Linked DNA regions of Blastococcus saxobsidens DD2. The main gene of each other region encodes a partner of the protein of the gene in region 2 in a complex. Links are inferred from orthologs where the notes say so. Each region holds a gene or a part of one and is shown on either strand. Other genes may lie near its edges.

The links.
Region 1: secY (region 2) and secG share a complex: the UniProt entries of both Escherichia coli proteins name them as parts of the sec protein translocase complex. The link is inferred for Blastococcus saxobsidens DD2 from one-to-one orthologs.
Region 3: the proteins of secY (region 2) and secA are in contact, whole or in part, in a crystal structure (PDB 3DIN), measured with the Thermotoga maritima proteins. The link is inferred for Blastococcus saxobsidens DD2 from one-to-one orthologs. Residues at the interface, in WP_004081795.1 of Thermotoga maritima: Glu108, Gly109, Glu110, Glu111, Ala236, Glu237, Arg238, Arg239, Ile240, Thr241, Ile242, Gln243, Tyr244, Ala245, Arg246, Arg247, Val248, Thr249, Gly250, Arg251, Arg252, Val253, Tyr254, Gly256, Ala257, Ser258, Thr259, Tyr260, Leu261, Pro262; in WP_004082002.1 of Thermotoga maritima: Glu261, Ala262, Arg263, Lys300, Ala301, Arg302, Thr303, Ile304, Ile305, Leu323, Tyr324, Asp325, Pro326, Val329, Ser330, Tyr333, Ile336, Lys340, Phe345, Val349, Glu363, Phe364, Tyr374, Ser375, Gly376, Gly377, Glu393, Ile395, Thr482, Ser483.

The regions. Positions count from the first base shown.
Region 1 is NC_016943.1:3,102,496-3,107,834, forward strand. What follows is about bases 1,077-3,880. They hold secG (preprotein translocase subunit SecG), read right to left. Parts: upstream 2,695-3,880; coding sequence 2,458-2,694; downstream 1,077-2,457. Other genes in these bases: BLASA_RS25595 (glucose-6-phosphate dehydrogenase assembly protein OpcA), read left to right, coding at 1,077-1,171; pgl (6-phosphogluconolactonase), read left to right, coding at 1,168-1,983; BLASA_RS14730 (RNA polymerase-binding protein RbpA), read right to left, coding at 1,987-2,328; BLASA_RS14740 (ABC transporter substrate-binding protein), read right to left, coding at 2,776-3,880. In the rest of the region: zwf (glucose-6-phosphate dehydrogenase), read left to right, coding at 1-60; more of BLASA_RS25595, read left to right, coding at 134-1,076; more of BLASA_RS14740, read right to left, coding at 3,881-4,554; tpiA (triose-phosphate isomerase), read right to left, coding at 4,602-5,339. UniProt on the Escherichia coli protein: Subunit of the protein translocation channel SecYEG. Overexpression of some hybrid proteins has been thought to jam the protein secretion apparatus resulting in cell death; while this may be true it also results in FtsH-mediated degradation of SecY.
Region 2 is NC_016943.1:4,139,776-4,145,276, forward strand. Bases 830-3,795 are described here. They hold secY (preprotein translocase subunit SecY), read right to left. Parts: upstream 2,985-3,795; coding sequence 1,674-2,984; downstream 830-1,673. Other genes in these bases: map (type I methionyl aminopeptidase), read right to left, coding at 830-1,020; BLASA_RS19580 (adenylate kinase), read right to left, coding at 1,060-1,674; rplO (50S ribosomal protein L15), read right to left, coding at 3,147-3,590; rpmD (50S ribosomal protein L30), read right to left, coding at 3,604-3,783; rpsE (30S ribosomal protein S5), read right to left, coding at 3,785-3,795. Outside these bases: more of map, read right to left, coding at 163-829; more of rpsE, read right to left, coding at 3,796-4,399; rplR (50S ribosomal protein L18), read right to left, coding at 4,449-4,871; rplF (50S ribosomal protein L6), read right to left, coding at 4,871-5,410; rpsH (30S ribosomal protein S8), read right to left, coding at 5,426-5,501. UniProt on the Escherichia coli protein: The central subunit of the protein translocation channel SecYEG. Consists of two halves formed by TMs 1-5 and 6-10.
Region 3 is NC_016943.1:3,956,143-3,962,228, forward strand. Bases 1,412-4,962 are described here. They hold secA (preprotein translocase subunit SecA), read right to left. Parts: upstream 4,639-4,962; coding sequence 1,612-4,638; downstream 1,412-1,611. Other genes in these bases: BLASA_RS18730 (Rv3235 family protein), read left to right, coding at 1,412-1,471; BLASA_RS18740 (pyridoxamine 5'-phosphate oxidase family protein), read left to right, coding at 4,735-4,962. Also shown: BLASA_RS18720 (hypothetical protein), read right to left, coding at 1-40; BLASA_RS18725 (LysM peptidoglycan-binding domain-containing protein), read left to right, coding at 142-891; more of BLASA_RS18730, read left to right, coding at 935-1,411; more of BLASA_RS18740, read left to right, coding at 4,963-5,127; hpf (ribosome hibernation-promoting factor, HPF/YfiA family), read right to left, coding at 5,245-5,931; BLASA_RS18750 (ComF family protein), read right to left, coding at 5,971-6,086. UniProt on the Escherichia coli protein: Required for protein export, interacts with the SecYEG preprotein conducting channel.

The DNA.
Region 1 (5,339 bases), 1.0 Mb from region 2 along the record:
GGCCCGCGAGCCGCCGAGGAGATGCTCGCCGCCGAAGGCCGCCGTTGGCGGCGGCCGTGAGCCCCGTGCCCCCAAGGGGCAGAAGAGGCTGTTTCTGCCCACCCGTGCGCTGCCGTCGATCGGAGGAGACACCGTGACGACGTTGTGGGACACGACTGGATCGGCGGTCGTCAAGGAACTGGCCGCCCAGCGCCGCACCGGAGGGGCGGTGCTCTCCGGGGTGGCGCTCACCCTCGTCGTCGTCGCCGACGAGAGCCGGGTGGCCGAAGCCGAGGAGGCGGCGACCCACGCCGCCGAGATGCACCCCTGCCGGGTGCTCGTCGTGGTCCGGCGGCAGATCGACGCGCCGGGCCCGCGGCTGGACGCCGAGGTGGTCATCGGCGGCCGTCTCGGACCGGGCGAGGCGGTGGTGATGCGCATGTACGGGCGGCTCGCCCTGCACGCCGAGTCGGTGGTGCTGCCGCTGCTGGCCGCCGACGCCCCCGTCGTCACCTGGTGGCACGGGGCTCCCCCCGAGAGGATGGCCACCGATGCGCTGTCCGTCTTCGCCCACCGCCGGATCACCGACAGCTCGCTGGCCGAGGACCCGCTGACCGCGCTCCGGCTGCGGGCCGAGGACTACGCCCCCGGCGACACCGACCTCGCCTGGACCCGCACCACCGCGTGGCGGACGGCCCTGGCCTCGACCCTGGACTCGGTGTCGGGACGCCGCGGGGACTCCGTACGGGCGCTCGGTGGATCCATCCAGGGCGATCCGGGCAACGCCACGGCCCGCCTGCTGGCCGGATGGGTGTCCTCCCGCAGCAGCTGCCCGGTCGACATCACCGAGGATTCGCGCCGCTCGGGGCCCAGCGGGGTCACGGCGGTGGCGCTGGACCTGGACCACGACGAACGGGTCGAGATCCGCGCCGACCACCGCGGCGGAGCCGTCATCTCGCAGCCGCACCGGCCGGACTCCACGGTCGCGCTGCCCGAGCGCGTGCTCGGCGATCTGCTCAGCGAGGAACTGCGCCGGCTCGATCCCGACGAGCCCTACAGCGAGGCCCTGGAGGCCACGACAGCGGTCCGCGGACTCGCCGATCGCCCGCGGGTCCGGGAACACGTCTGGTTCGACCCCGCCGCCCGCCAGGACACCGACCATCCCACCGCACCCGAAGGAGCCACCCCGTGAGCCACTCCCCCGGCGACCAGGTGTCGGCCGAACTCGCCCAAGGTGAGCGGCCCGTCCCCGACATCGTCATCGAGCCCGACGGTGACCGGCTCGCCCGGGCGGTGGCCGAGGCGCTGGTCGCCCGGCTCGCGGCTGCGCAGGCGGTGCACGGTACCGCGTCGCTCGTGGTGACCGGCGGTGGGATCGGGATCGCCGTCCTGGAGCGGGTCGCCGGCCTGGCCGCCGAACCGGTGCGCGAGACGGTCGACTGGACGGCCGTGGACGTCTGGTGGGGCGATGAGCGATTCGTGCCCGGGGGCGACGCCGAGCGCAACGAGAAGCAGGCCCGTACCGCGCTGCTGGACGTGGTCGGTGTGCCGGCGGCCCGCGTGCACGCCATGCCGCCGTCGGACGGGGAGTTCGACGGCCCGGACGAGGCGGCTGCCTGGTACGCCGAGCAGCTCGCCGCCGCGGCGACAGAGGGCGAGAGCCTGCCCCGGTTCGACGTGCTCCTCCTCGGCATGGGCCCGGAGGGTCACACCGCCTCGATCTTCCCCGACTCCCCCGCCGTGCGGGACGACCGGCCGGTGTTCGCCGTCCGCGACTGCCCGAAGCCGCCACCCACCCGGGTCAGCCTCGGATTCAGTGCGATCAACCGCGCCGAGGAGGTCTGGATGGTGGTGACCGGCGAGGGCAAGGCTCCCGCCGTCGCCGCCGCACTGGGCGGTGCGGCACGGGAGGAGCTGCCGGCCGCCGGCGTGCACGGCCGGCGGGCCACCCGGTGGCTGCTGGACGCAGCCGCCGCCGCCCACCTGCCCCGCAGCGGGGCCTGATCCTCAGCCGCCGCGGCGGACCCGGAGCCGGTCGAGCGCCTCCTGGAGCAGGGCATCGCCGTCGGCGTCGCTGCGCCGCTCGCGCACGTAGGCGAGGTGCGTCTTGTACGGCTCGATCCGCGGCACCGGCGGCGGAGCCGTTTGGTCCTGCCCGGCCGGTAGCCCGCAGCGGGGGCAGTCCCAGAACTCGGGGACGTCGGCCTCGCGGGCGAGGATCACCCGCGTCTCGTGCCCGTTCGCGCACCAGAACGGGATGCGCCGCCGGGGCGCGGACTCCCCGCGCTCGACCTCGCCCATCGGCCCCGCGCCGACCCGGCTACCCCGGATCGCGTTCCCACCAGCCACGTCTGCCCCCTGATCGTCGGTCCGGGTGCGGCGGCGCTGACCACCGTGCGGGCAGTCTAGGGCCTGACGGGCCACTCCCCGGTCACGATTGCGCGCCGATCGTGACGCCGATCACGGGCGGGGGTCAGGTCAGGCCTGGATTTTGATCAGGATGCCCAGACCCACGATGCACACCGTCCAGATCAGCGCGGTGAACACGGTCAGCCGGTTGAGGTTCTTCTCCACCACCGACGACCCGGACAGCGAGGAGGAGGCTGCACCACCGAACATCGACGACAGCCCGCCACCCTTGCCGCGGTGCAGCAGGATCAGCACGATGAGGAGCAGGCTGCTCAGGACCAGCAGCACATTGAGGACCAGCTCCATTGACCTCTCCGGAAGGCTCGACGACCGGCGACGGACGCCAGCTCTCGCATCGAGCCTAGCCGACGGGCGGCCGGCAACCGGTCAGCGGACCCCGGCAGTCGCCACGTCGTAGCCGTCGTAGGGCCGCATGACCAGGCCGTTGCGCAGTCGCTGACCGGAGATCAGCTGGATCCGGGTCTCGGCCAGGGGGATGTACGCCGCGCGCGCCCGGGCGGCCTCGGCGACCTCCGCCCACTGGGCCTCCCCCGCCTTCGCCCGGTCGACGAGCGCGTTGATCTCGGGGTCGTCCAGCCGCGCGTAGTTGGGGTTGCCGACGTTCGCGATGCTGCGACCGTCGACGAGCGGCACGAGGAAGGACGCGGGAGTCGGCAGGTCGGGGGTGCGCGTGGCAAGCACCAGCCCGTAACCGCTGCTCGCGACGTTGGCCGGGTTGCCCACCTCGGTGGCGTAGAACGTCGCCGGGTCGAGCGGGCGCACCTCGGCGTCGATCCCTACCGCACCGAGCTGCACGGCGATCTCCTCGGCGACGTCGACGCTGCTGGCGACGTCCGGCACGGCCAGCACGGTGGCGAACCCCTCGGGCCGGCCGCACCTCTCCAGCGCAGCGCCGGCCGCGTCCGGGTCCGGCTCGGCCTCGGTGTCCTCCGGACCACCCTCCATCGCGCGGGGCCACAACTGGGTGGTCCGTACCGCGTCGACCGCCCCGCCCAGCACCGTCTGCACGCCGCGCCGGTCGATCGCCGCGGCGACGGCCGCCCGGCAGTCCGGGTTGTCCATGGGGGCCACGTCGGTCGGCAGGGCCAGCACCCGGACCGCCCCGGTCGTCACGTCGTCGACCCGGACCAGCAGGTCCTCGTCAGCGTCCTCAGCGGTCAACCGGGCCGTCGTCGCGGGCTGCACCCCGGCCCCCGAGATGTCGATGTCCGCGGAACCGGCCAGCAGCGCCTGGTCACGCGCCAGGCCGGACAGTCCGGTCCGGACGACCACGCTGTCGGGCAGTGCGGTCCGGACCTCGTCGGTCGCCGGGTCCCACTGCGGGTTGCGCTCCAGCAGGATGCCGGTCTCCGGGTCCACCGAGCTGATGGCGTAGGGGCCGGACGACACCGGGGCCCGGCCGTACTCGGCGCCGGTGTCGGCCTCGGCCGGTACCGGACTGCTCGACGGGAGCGCCAGGACGTACGGGAAGTTCGGCTGGGGTGCGCGCAGCCGGAAGATGATCGTGCGGTCGTCGGGGGTCTCGATGGCGTTCAGGTCCGGGTCGTCCTCCTCGGTCGAGTACGGCCCGGGGTACGGGTTCGCCGGGTCGTCCAGCAGATCGACGACGTAGGTCGGCCCCCCGACGATCACGTCGGAGGCGAAGGAGCGCTGGATGCCGTACTTGACGTCCTGGCTGGTGATCGGCCGGCCGTTCTCGAACCGCACCCCCTCCTTGAGGGTGTAGGTCCAGCTGAGCCCGTCCTCGGAGACCGTGCCGAGGTCGGTGGCCAGGTCCGGGACCAGTTCCGCCGTGGCCCCCGGCTCGCTGGCGAAGGTGACCAGCGTGCGGGTGTAGAGCCGCATGAGGTTCCAGACCCCGGGCAGGTAGGACCGCTGCGGATCCAGGCTGTCGATGGCCGGGGCGACCACGCGGAGGGTGCCGCCGGGCTCGTCCGACGGGGACCGGACACCCTCGACACCCGCGTCGGGACCGTCACCCAGCACCGGGAGGTCGGCCCGCCCTCCGCCACCGCCCAGGCAGCTCACGGCGACCACGAGCACGGAGACGACGACGGCAGCCGAACCGAGCAGACGCCGGCTCGGCCGGTCCCGCAGCCACGCGGGCAGCCGATCGGCCAGCCGCTCCAAGGTCTGCTGCACCACCTGCTGCCCGCCTCCACGCGTGTCCGGCCGGCGGCGGGCAGCAGGGTTCAGCTACCGCCGGCGGCGATCCGACAGATCTGGGCGAACTCGTCGGCGTCCAGGCTGGCACCACCGACGAGCGCACCGTCGATGTCCGCCCCGGCCAGGATCCCGGCCGTGTTGGCGGCCTTCACCGACCCGCCGTAGAGGATACGGACGGACTGAGCCGTCTCGGTGCCGAAGCGCTCGGCGAGCCGCGCCCGCAGAGCACCGCAGACCTCCTGCGCGTCCTCGGGGGTGGCCACCTCGCCGGTGCCGATCGCCCACACCGGCTCGTAGGCGATGACGAGCCCGCCACCCGGCCCAGCACCGATCCCGGTGCCGTCCCCCGGCGCGGTCAGCTGCTCGGCGGTCAGCCCCTCGAGCGCGGCGTCCAGCTGACCGGTGCAGTGCGCGACGTGCGTGCCCGCCCGGCGGACGTCGAGCCCCTCCCCGACGCAGAGGATCGGCACGATGCCGTGGCGCAGCGCCGCGTTCACCTTGGCCGCGACGACGGCGTCGTCCTCCCCGTGCAGCGCCCGGCGCTCCGAGTGCCCGACCGCGACGTAGCTGCAGCCCAGAGCGCTGAGCATCCCGCCGCTGACCTCACCGGTGTACGCGCCGGAGTCCGCTGCTGCGAGGTCCTGCGCGCCGTACCCGATGCCCAGCTTGTCGCCGGTGACCAGCGTCTGCACGCTGCGCAGCGCCGTGAACGGCGGGAGGACGACGACCTCGGCGGTGTCGAGCTCATTCTCCTTGAGCGAGAA
Region 2 (5,501 bases):
GCAGAACAGGTGGTGCTGACGCTCTCGCAGAGGGCGTTCCCGGTCATGCGGCCACAGCACGACGGAGGAACGGCGCTAGCGCCACAGAAGATCGTACCCCGATGCCCCACGCGTCACCAACCCGCCCCCGATGAGCTGGGCCACGCTCCGCGCGGACGGGCTTCAGGTGCGCGGGCTGACGCCGAACGGGGCGAGCCCCGCCACACCACCGTCCTCGGCGGTGAGGACCCACGGGCCCTCGGGGGTGATCGCCACCGTGTGCTCGAAGTGCGCGGCCCGGGACCCGTCCTTGGTCACCACGGTCCACCCGTCCTCGAGCTCCACGGTCGCCGGGTCCCCGATCGTCACCATCGGCTCGATGGCCAGCACCAGCCCGGGGACGAGCTTCGGGCCCCGGCCGGGCCGCCCGTAGTTCAGGACGTGCGGGTCCTGGTGCATCTCCGTGCCGATGCCGTGGCCGCCGTAGTTGTCGACGATGCCGTACTCGTGCTCGTGGGCGCGGATCGACTCCTCGACGGCGTGGCTGATGTCGGTCAGCCGGCCGCCCGCGACGGCCCGGGACAACCCGGCCCACATCGAGCGCTCGGTCACCTCCAGCAGCGCGGCGTCCTCGGCCGAGGGCTCCCCCACCGTGACGGTGACGGCGGAATCGCTGTGCCAGCCCTCGAGGATGGCGCCGCAGTCGACGGAGATGTTGTCCCCAGCGGCCAGCCGGCGCTCCGGGTTCGGGATGCCGTGGACGATCTCCTCGTTGATCGAGGCGCAGATCGTCCCGGTGAAGCCGTGGTAGCCGAGGAAGTTCGGCACGGCACCGTGCGAGCGGATGTAGTCCTCCGCCACGGCGTCCAGCTCACCGGTGCTGACCCCGGGCACGACGGCGGCCTTGACGGCCTTGAGGGCCCCGGCCGTGATCAGCCCCGAGGCACGCATGAGCTCGATCTCGTGCGCGGTCTTGATCTGGATCATGCGTCCACTCCACTTCGCCAGCAGCGGGATGCGACCGAGGATGCCTGTCGTCATCTGCCGCGCTGCTCCTTCACCGGGCCCGGAGGGCGGCAGTCAGACGGAGGCCGGCTGCCCGGCCTCGTCGTCCCCGTCGACGCCCATCGCGCGCAGCGCCCGGGCGGTGACCTCCTCGACCGAACCGATCGCGTCGATCCTGGCCAGGAGGCCCTCGTCCTCGTAGAAGCCGGACAGCGGTGCCGTCTGTTCCCGGTACACGGTGAGCCGGTGCCGGACCGTCTCGGGCTTGTCGTCGTCGCGCTGCACTTCCTGGCCGTCGACGACCATCCGCCGCCCGGAGAGCCGGCGGACCAGCTCCTCCTCGTCGACGACGAGCTCGAGGACCCGGTCCAGGGCGTGCCCGAGCTCGCCGAGCGACTCCCGGAGCTGCTCGGCCTGCGGGATGCTGCGGGGGAAGCCGTCCAGCAGGAACCCTGCCTTGGCGTCCGGGTCCGCCAGCCGGTCCTTGACCATCGCGACGGTGATCTCGTCGGGGACGAGGTTGCCGGCATCGAGGTAGGTCTTGACCCGCTTGCCGAGCTCGGTCTGGCCGCTCACGTTCGCCCGGAAGATGTCACCGGTCGAGATCGCGGGCACGCCGAGCTCGCCGGCGATGATCTGCGCCTGGGTGCCCTTGCCTGCTCCGGGGGGGCCCAGGAGGACGATGCGCACTACTTCAGGAACCCTTCGTAGTTGCGCTGGTTGAGTTGCGTCTCGATCTGCTTCACCGTCTCCAACCCCACTCCGACCATGATCAGGACTGCGACCCCGCCGAAGGGGAAGTTCTGGTTCTGCCCCGGCTGCGTCACGGCCAGGAAGAAGTTCGGCAGGACGGCGACCAGGCCCAGGTAGATCGACCCGGGCAGCGTGATCCGCGACAGCACGTACTGCAGGTACTCCGCCGTCGGGCGGCCGGGCCGGATACCCGGGATGAACCCGCCGTACCGCTTCATGTCGTCGGCCCGCTCCTCCGGGTTGAACGTGATCGACACGTAGAAATACGTGAAGAAGACGATCAGGCCGAAGAACACCGCGATGTGCACCGGGCTGCTCTGGTCGATGACGTAGGTCTCGAAGAACTGCCGGACCCCACCGGTCTCGCTGCCCTGCAGCTGGATGATCAGCTGCGGCAGGTACAGCAGTGACGACGCGAAGATGACCGGGATGACACCTGCCTGGTTCACCTTCAGCGGCAGGTAGGTGGAGGTGCCGCCGTACATCCGGCGGCCGACCATGCGCTTGGCGTACTGGACCGGGATCCGGCGCTGCGCCTGTTCCACGTACACGACCGTGCCGATGATCACCACGGCGAAGGCGCAGACCACGGCGAAGACGATGCCGCCGCGGGTCTGCAGGATCGAGCCGCCCTCGGCGGGGATGCGCGCCGCGATCGAGGTGAAGATCAGCACGGACATGCCGTTGCCGATCCCCTTCTCGGTGAGCAGCTCGCCCAGCCACATGATCAGGGCGGTGCCGGCGGTCAGCGAGACGACGAGGATCACCGTCGTCCAGACCGACTGGGACGGGATGATCGCCTCGCTGCAGTTCGGGAACAGCTGACCGCTGCGCGCCAGGGCGATGATGCCGGTGCTCTGCAGGACGGCGAGCGCGATGGTGAGGTACCGGGTGTACTGGGTCAGCTTGGCCTGACCCGACTGCCCTTCCTTCTTCAGCTGCTCGAACCGCGGGATCACCACCACCAGCAGCTGCACGATGATGCTCGCCGTGATGTACGGCATGATCCCGAGCGCGAACACGCTCAGGCGCAGCAGCGCGCCGCCGGAGAACAGGTTCACCAGCGAGTAGATGTCGCGCTGGTCGGACGCCTGCGCCTGCTCGAGGCAGCTGTTGATCGCCTCGACCGAGACCCCCGGGCCAGGGATGGCCGCACCCAGGCGGTAGACGGCGATGATCGCCAGGGAGAACAGCAACTTGCGCCGGAGGTCTGGCGTCCGGAACGCCGCGGCGAACGCCTGCAGCACGTGCCCTCCCCTGATCGGTCGAGTGAGGTTAGCAATGAAGGACCCCGCTGCCCCCCGGCCACTCGCAAGCTCGCGGCGGGGCCGTGCAGGCGGGTCGTGGCGGGACCGGGTAGCACACGACCCCCGCGGGCGCGAGATGCGCGCCCGCGGGGGTCGCCGGCGTCAGACGCGGGTGGTGCTGCCCCCGGCCGCGGCGATCTTCTCGGCCGCGGATGCGGAGAAGGCGTGCGCGTGGACGTCGACCTTGACGCCGCCCAGCTCACCGGTGCCCAGCACCTTGACCGGCTGGCCGCGCCGCACGGCGCCGGCCTCGGCCAGGGTGTCCGGGTTGACCGGGCCGCCCTGCGGGAACAGGGACGCGATCCGGTCGAGGTTGACGACCTGGAAGACGACCTTGTTGTTGTTCTTGAAGCCCGAGAGCTTGGGCAGCCGCATGTTCAGCGGGGTCTGCCCACCCTCGAACCGCGCGGAGACGGTGCCCCGTGCGCCGGTGCCCTTGGTGCCGCGCCCGGCCGTCTTGCCCTTCGAGCCCTCACCACGACCCACACGGGTCTTGCGGGTGTGGGCACCGGGGGCGGGACGCAGGTGGTGAACCTTCAGAGTCATAGCGAGTCTTTCCTCAGACCTCTTCGACGGTGACCAGGTGGGGCACCGTCGCGACCATCCCGCGGATCTCGGGACGGTCCTCCTGAACGACCGAGTCGTTGATCTTCTTCAGGCCCAGCGAGCGCAGCGTCTCGCGCTGGTTGGGCTTGGTGCCGATCGCGGACTTGACCTGGGTGACCTTCAGCTGCGCCATCTCAGACCCCCTGACCCGCGCGGGCACGCAGCATGGCGGCCGGAGCGACGTCCTCGAGAGGCAGGCCGCGGCGGGCCGCGATCTCCTCGGGGCGGACGAGGTCCTTCAGCGCCTGCATCGTGGCGTGCACGATGTTGATCGGGTTCGACGAACCGAGGCTCTTGGAGAGCACGTCGTGGATCCCGGCGCACTCCAGCACGGCACGGACCGGGCCACCGGCGATGACACCGGTACCGGGGCTGGCCGGCTTGAGCAGCACGACACCGGCGGCCGCCTCACCCTGCACCGGGTGCGGGATGGTGCTGGCGATGCGCGGCACCTTGTAGAAGTGCTTCTTGGCCTCCTCGACGCCCTTGGCGATCGCCGCGGGCACCTCCTTGGCCTTGCCGTAACCGACGCCCACGGTGCCGTCGCCGTCGCCCACGATCACCAGGGCGGTGAAGCTGAAGCGCCGACCACCCTTGACGACCTTGGAGACGCGGTTGATGGCCACCACGCGCTCGATGTAGTTGCTCTTCTCGGCGGGAGCGCCTCCGGGGCCCCGCCCGCCGTCACGGCGGTCACGGCGGTCGTTACCGCCGCCGGCGCCGCCGCCGCGTCGCTGTGGTCCTGGCATCAGACGTCCCTCTCGATCTGCTCGCTGCTGCTGGTGGGGTGGGAGATCATCAGAAGTCCAGCCCACCCTCGCGGGCACCGTCGGCCAGGGCGGCGATGCGCCCGGCGTACCGGTTGCCACCGCGGTCGAAGACGACCGACGTGATGCCGGCGGCCTTCGCGCGCTCGGCCACCAGGGCACCCACCTGACGGGCCAGGGCGGACTTGTCGCCCTCGGCACCGCGCAGGCCGGCGTCCATGGTGGACGCGCTCACCACGGTGCGGCCGACGGTGTCGTCGACCACCTGCACGTGGATGTGGCGCGCGCTGCGCTTGACCACCAGGCGCGGACGCTCCGGCGTGCCGGATACCCGCTTGCGCAGCCGGTTGTGACGGCGGAGCCGCGAGACGCGACGTGCCGTGCTGATGTCGGTGCCGACGGGCTTGTGTCCGCCGGCGGTCTTCCCGTTCGTGGAAGTTGCTGCCTGAGCCATCACTTACCCGTCTTCCCGACCTTGCGCTTGACGACCTCGCCCTGGTACCGCACGCCCTTGCCCTTGTACGGGTCGGGCTTGCGGATCTTGCGGATCTTGGCCGCCACCTCGCCGACCAGCTGCTTGTCTATGCCGCTCACCCGCAGGCGGGTGGGCGACTCGACCGCGAAGGCGATCCCCTCGGGGGCCTTGACCGGGACGGGGTGGCTGAAGCCCAGGGCGAACTCGAGGTCCGAGCCGCGCGCCTGGACGCGGTAACCGACACCGACGATCTCGAGGGTCTTGGTGTACCCCTCGGTGACGCCGGTCATCATGTTGGCGATCAGAGTCCGCGAGAGCCCGTGCAGGGCGCGGTTCTGACGCTCGTCGTTGGGGCGCTGCACCCGCAGCGTGCCGTCCTCGTCGCGCTCGACGGTGATCGGTGCGGCGACCGTGTGGCGAAGCTCGCCCTTGGGTCCCTTCACGCTGACCGTCTGGCCGTCGATCGTGACGTCCACACCACTGGGCACGGCGATCGGGAGTCGTCCGATCCGTGACATCTTCGCTCGCTCCTCTTACCAGACGTAGGCGAGGACTTCCCCGCCCACGCCCTTCTTGTTCGCCTGCTTGTCGGTCAGCAGCCCGGTCGAG
Region 3 (6,086 bases), 180 kb from region 2 along the record:
ACTGCGCCTGCAGGTCCGCGAACAGCTGCTGCCACCGCATGCCCTCACCTCGTCTCCCGCTCAGCCTAGAGGGTGCTCATACTTGCATTTGCATGCATTTGACTGTTTTAGTGCGCTGACGCCACCGATGGAGGAGGACAGATGTCGGTACGACGACTGCTCGGCACCGCCGTGGGCATGGCGGCGATCGCGGCCGCGCTCACCGCGCTGTCCCCGTCGGTGCCCGACACCGTGGCCGCGCTCTCCACCGCCCAGCGCACCGCTGATACCGCCGGTGCCGACGTGCTGGTCCTGCACCTCGCCGGGCTGCTGGCCTGGCTGGTGTGGGCTTGGGGCGCGCTGGGTCTCACGCTCACCGCGCTGTCCGCCCTGCCGGGTCTGGCCGGTGCGGTCGCGGAGCTCGCCCTCCGCCGGGTGCTTCCCCGTGGCGCCCGCTCGGCCGCCGCGCTCGCGCTGGGCCTCGGGCTCGGCGTCGCTCCCCCGGTCCTGGGGGTGGCAGCGCCACTGTTCGCGGCCACCGCGGCCGTGGCGGAGGAGCTGCCGGCCGGCTCGACCCCGGCCACCGAGCGGGTCGTGCCCGACTGGCCCGCCCCGGACGCGCCCGTGCCGGCCCCGGCGGCCCCGCTGCCGTCGCACAGCACTCCGCCGACCGCTGAGAGGCTGCCCGACTGGCCGCGCACGCCCGCAGCCGGCGAGCACGTGGTCGTCCGTGGTGACTGCCTCTGGGACATCGCCGAGCGCCGGCTGACCGCGGACATCGGTCGGGTCGGGTCCCCCGGCGAGGTGGCCGCCGCCGTCCACGCCTGGTGGCAGGCCAACGCCGACGTCATCGGGCCCGATCCGGACCTGATCCTTCCCGGTCAGGTGCTCCGGCCACCTGCCCTGCCGTGACCCGCCCCCCTGCCCAGCACAGCCCACCACCCGGGAGTTTTCGATGACCGCACCGCCCCGCCCCGCCCCGTCCACCGGCCGGACCGCCGTGCGGCTCGCGGTGGTCCCCACCCCGCAACCTCCGCTGGAGCCGCGCCCCGCACTCCGCCTCGTCCAGCCCGGGCGATCCGTCCCCCGCCCCGTCCCGCGCCCGGGACCGCGCCCCCGGACGGGCCCGGCCGCCCGGGACGAGTTCGGCCCGGTGCTCTGCGGCCGCGCCGACCTGCCCCCGGTCGGTGAGGTCGCGCGTCGCCTGGTCACCATGGCACTGGAGGCGCTCACCGGCCGGCGGCCGCTGGCCCAGCTGCAGCCCCTGACCACGGTCGGCGTGTACGCCGCGATGTCCGCCGGCCGGCGGCCCCGGTGGTGCGCCGAGGGCAACGCGCCCGTGATCGTCGGCCGGCTGCGGGTGTGCGAGCCGGTCGACGGGGTGGCGGAGATCAGCGCGGTCGCCCACCGCAATGGCCGGGCGCACGCCGTGGCGGCACGGCTGGAGGGGATCGATGGCCGGTGGCGGTGCACCGCCCTTCAGATCGGCTGACCGCCGCCGGAGCCGGAGCGGCATGCGAAGCTCGGCCGAGCGTGCGGCATGCGGAGCATCCCGCACCTGCTCGGCCGGAACGGAGAGTCAGCCCGGCGGAGCCGGACGAAGCCTTTCGGCGACGGGGACGCAGTCCCCGATCAGCTGGCAGCCCCGTGGCACTGCTTGTACTTCCGGCCCGACCCGCAGGGGCACGGTGCGTTGCGCGGCGTCTCCTTGGTACCGGAGACCGTCGCCGTCTTGGCGGCCTTGGCCCGGCCGGTCTCCGCGGGTGAGGCGTCGAGGCTCGGCGCCGAGTACGTCAGGTTCTCCGGAGAGCGGCGGGGCTCGTCGAGACCCTTGACGTCCAGCACCGGCGCAGTGTCGGACGGTGCCGGTTCCGCCGCGGCCGCGTCGGCCGGAGCCTGCCCGTTGCCGTCCGCCGTGACGGGCTCGGCCGGAGCCTTCGCGGCGCCGTCCGCCGTGACGGGCTCGGCCGGAGCCTGCCCGTTGCCGTCCGCCGTGACGGGCGCCGCCGAGCGGCGTGCCGTGGCGGGCGCCGCGGTACCGGCGGCTGCCTTGGCCGCCGCTGCCTGACGGGCCAGCAGCCGAGCCGTGCCGGCCTGGGCGGCGGCGAGCGCCTTGGCCTCGGCCTCGGCCTGCTTCGCCTTGGCCTCCGCCTCCTGCTCCTCCTTGGTCTTCACCTCGAGGTTGAACAGGAACCCGACGGACTCCTCCTTGATGCCGTCCAGCATCGCCACGAACATGTCGTAGCCCTCGCGCTGGTACTCCACGACCGGGTCGCGGTTGGCCATGGCACGCAGGTGGATGCCGGCGCGCAGGTAGTCCATCTCGTAGAGGTGCTCGCGCCACTTGCGGTCGAGCACGCTGAGAAGGACCCGCCGCTCCAGTTCCCGCATGACCTCGGACCCGAGCCTGGCCTCACGCTCCTCGTAGGCGCGGTGCACGTCGTCGAGCATGGCGCTCTTGAGGTCGTCTGCGGAGAGGTCGGACTGCTCCCCGTCGGCGACGCTGCCGAGCAGTTCGTCGACGGTGACCCCCACCGGGTACAGCGACTTCAGGCCGGTCCAGAGCTGGTCGAGGTCCCAGTCCTCGGCGTAACCGGTCTCGGTGGCGCCGTCGACGTAGGCGCTGACCACGTCGTCGACCATCGTCCGGACCTGCTCGTGCAGGTCGGCGCCCTCCAGGACCTTGCGCCGCTCGTCGTAGATGACGGTGCGCTGGCGGTTGAGGACCTCGTCGTACTTGAGGACGTTCTTGCGCACCTCGAAGTTCTGCTGCTCGACCTGCGTCTGTGCCGAGAGGATCGCCCGGCTGACCATCTTGGACTCGATCGGCTGGTCGTCGGGCACCCGCAGGGTGGTCATCATCGACTCGAGCATCGGGCCGTTGAACCGGCGCATCAGGTCGTCACCGAGGGAGAGATAGAACCGCGACTCCCCCGGGTCGCCCTGCCGGCCGGAGCGGCCGCGCAGCTGGTTGTCGATCCGGCGGCTCTCGTGCCGCTCGGTGCCCAGCACGTACAGGCCACCGGCCTCGGTGACCTCCTCGTGCTCGGCCTTCACCTGGGACTTGGCCGCCTCCAAGGCCTCGTCCCACGCGGCCTCGTACTCCTCCGGGGTGTCGGTCGGTGTCAGCCCCCGGGCCCGCAGCGCCTCGTCGGCGATGAACTCGGCGTTGCCGCCGAGCTGGATGTCGGTGCCGCGGCCGGCCATGTTGGTGGCCACCGTGACCGCACCGGGGCGACCGGCCTGGGCGATGATCGCCGCCTCCCGCGCGTGGTTCTTCGCGTTGAGCACCTCGTGCGGGATCCCGCGCGTGAGCAGGTACTTCGAGAGCAGCTCGGACTTCTCGACGCTCGCGGTGCCCACAAGCACCGGCTGGCCGGCCTCGTGCCGCTCGGCGATGTCCTCCACGACGGAGTCGAACTTGGCCTTCTCCGTCTTGTAGATGACGTCGGAGCGGTCCTGCCGGACCATCGGCCGGTTGGTGGGGATGGGGACGACGCCGAGGGAGTAGGTCTGGTTGAGCTCGGCGGCCTCGGTCTGCGCCGTACCGGTCATCCCGGAGAGCTTGTCGTAGAGGCGGAAGTAGTTCTGGAGCGTGATCGTGGCGAGCGTCTGGTTCTCGTCCTTGATCTTCACCTTCTCCTTGGCCTCGATGGCCTGGTGCATGCCCTCGTTGTAGCGGCGCCCCGACAGCACGCGGCCGGTGAACTCGTCGACGATGAGGACCTCGCCGTTGGCGACGATGTACTGCTGGTCCTTCTTGAACAGCTCCTTGGCCTTGAGCGCGTTGTTCAGGTAGCCGATCAGCGGGGTGTTGACCGCCTCGTAGAGGTTCTCGATGCCCAGCTGGTCCTCGACGAACTCGACGCCCTCCTCGGTGACGGCGACGGTCCGCTTGTCCTCTTCCACCTCGTAGTGCACGTCCCGCCTCATGAGCGGCACGATCCGGGCGAACTCCCCGTACCACTTGGCGCTGGACTCGGCCGGGCCACTGATGATCAGCGGGGTGCGGGCCTCGTCGATCAGGATGGAGTCGACCTCGTCGACGATCGCGTAGTGGTGCCCGCGCTGCACCAGGTCGGCCTTGCTCCAGGCCATGTTGTCGCGCAGGTAGTCGAAGCCGAACTCGTTGTTCGTGCCGTAGGTGATGTCGCAGGCGTAGAGCTCGCGCCGCTGCGCCGGGGTCTGGCCCGACAGGATGCTGCCGACCGACAGGCCCAGGAACCGGTGCACCCGGCCCATCCACTCGGCGTCGCGCTTGGCCAGGTAGTCGTTGACCGTGACCACGTGCACGCCGTTGCCGGTGAGCGCGTTGAGGTACGCCGGCAGCACACCGGTGAGCGTCTTCCCCTCACCGGTGCGCATCTCGGCGATGTTGCCCAGGTGCAGCGCGGCGCCGCCCATGAGTTGCACGCGGAAGTGCCGCTGGCCCAGGGTGCGGGTCGCGGCCTCCCGGACGACTGCGAAGGCCTCGGGCAGGAGCGCGTCGAGGGATTCGCCGTCGGCGTGGCGCTCCTTGAACTCGTCGGTCTTCGCCCGGAGTTCTGCGTCGCTGAGATCGGTGTAGTCGTCGGCGATCGACTCGACCGCATCGGCGATCTTGCCCAACCGTCGGACGAGCTTGCCCTCACCGGCACGGAGAATCTTCGAGAACACCACGCCCCCAGCGTAGGCGGCCCGGCCAGGACTCCGGTCGCCCCGACCACGCCGCGCGGTGGCCGGGCGCACCAGGCGCCCCATCCGTACGCTGCGCCGGTGGCCCGCGACCTCTCCGATCCCGGCCAGGGCCTGCTCGACTTCCTCACCGAGCGACACCTGGCGACGCTGACCACCCTGCGCTCCGACGGCAGCCCGCACGTGGTGCCGGTGGGCGTCACCTACGACCACGCGACCCGCACCGCGCGGGTCATCACGTCCGGCGGCTCGGCCAAGGCCCGCCACGTGCGGGACGGGCAGCAGCGGGTCGCCGTCTGCCAGGTGGACGGCCGGCGCTGGGTCACCCTCGAGGGGACGGCGGTGGTGCGGGACGACGCCGCATCCGTCGCCGACGCCGTCGAGCGCTACGCCCGGCGGTACCGGCAGCCCCGCGAGAACCCCGCGCGGGTGGCTCTGGAGATCACGGTGGACCGGATCCTCGGCAACGTGTGAGCGAGCTTGCGAGCTCACCAAGGGGCACAGCAGCGCCGCGAACGCAGCCGACGAGCGCCAGCGAGGAGGACTCGTGAGCGTCGGGCGGGGGCGCGGCGGCCGCGCTCCCGCCCGCGATCAGACGCCGGCGGCGGTCGTCGCCTGCCCGCCGGTCGGCACCGCGCCGTCCTGGGATGCCGGCGCGAGCCGGATCAGGCCGTAGTCGTAGGCGTGCCGGCGGTAGACGACCGTCGGCTGACCCGTGTCGGCGCACTGGAAGAGGAAGAAGTCGTGTCCGACCAGCTCCATCTCGTGGAGCGCCTGGTCGACGGTCATGGGGGTCGCGGGATGGTGCTTCTCCCGCACGATCTGCCCGGGCAGGTGTTCGTCGAGCTCGGTGACGTGCGGCCCGGAGGCGAGCTCACGGTCCAGTTGCAGCTGCTGCTCGATGGGCAGCTCGGAGTGCCCCGCGTCCAGCGCCGCACCGTTCAGCCGGACGCTCGCCGGCGTGCGCCGACCGTGGTGGACCCGGCGCCGATCGGCGGCCCGGCGCAGCCGGTTGTCCAGCTTGCCGGAGGCAAGGTCGAGGGCGGCGTAGAAGTCCGGGCCGGCGGCTTCCGCACGGACCACCGGGCCCTTGCCGCGGAGGGTGATCTCCACCCGCTGGCAGCTGGCCGACTGGCGGGGGTTCTTCTCGTGGAAGAGCTCGACGTCGATGCGCGAGAGCTTGGTGTCGAACCGCTCCAGCTGACCGACCTTGTCCTCCACGTGTTGGCGGTAGTGCTCAGGGACCTCGACGTTGCGACCACGGACCACGATCTCCATGAGACCTCCCGGTAGGACGGGGCTTCGGTCAGATCGACGCTAGTCCTTCCCCCGGGGGCGCGACAGTCGATCGAGGTCCTGCCGGAGGACGTTCCCGGCCCGGTACCGCCGCGTCCGGACGGGGTCCGCGCGAGGTGCCCCTGGTGACCGCGGCG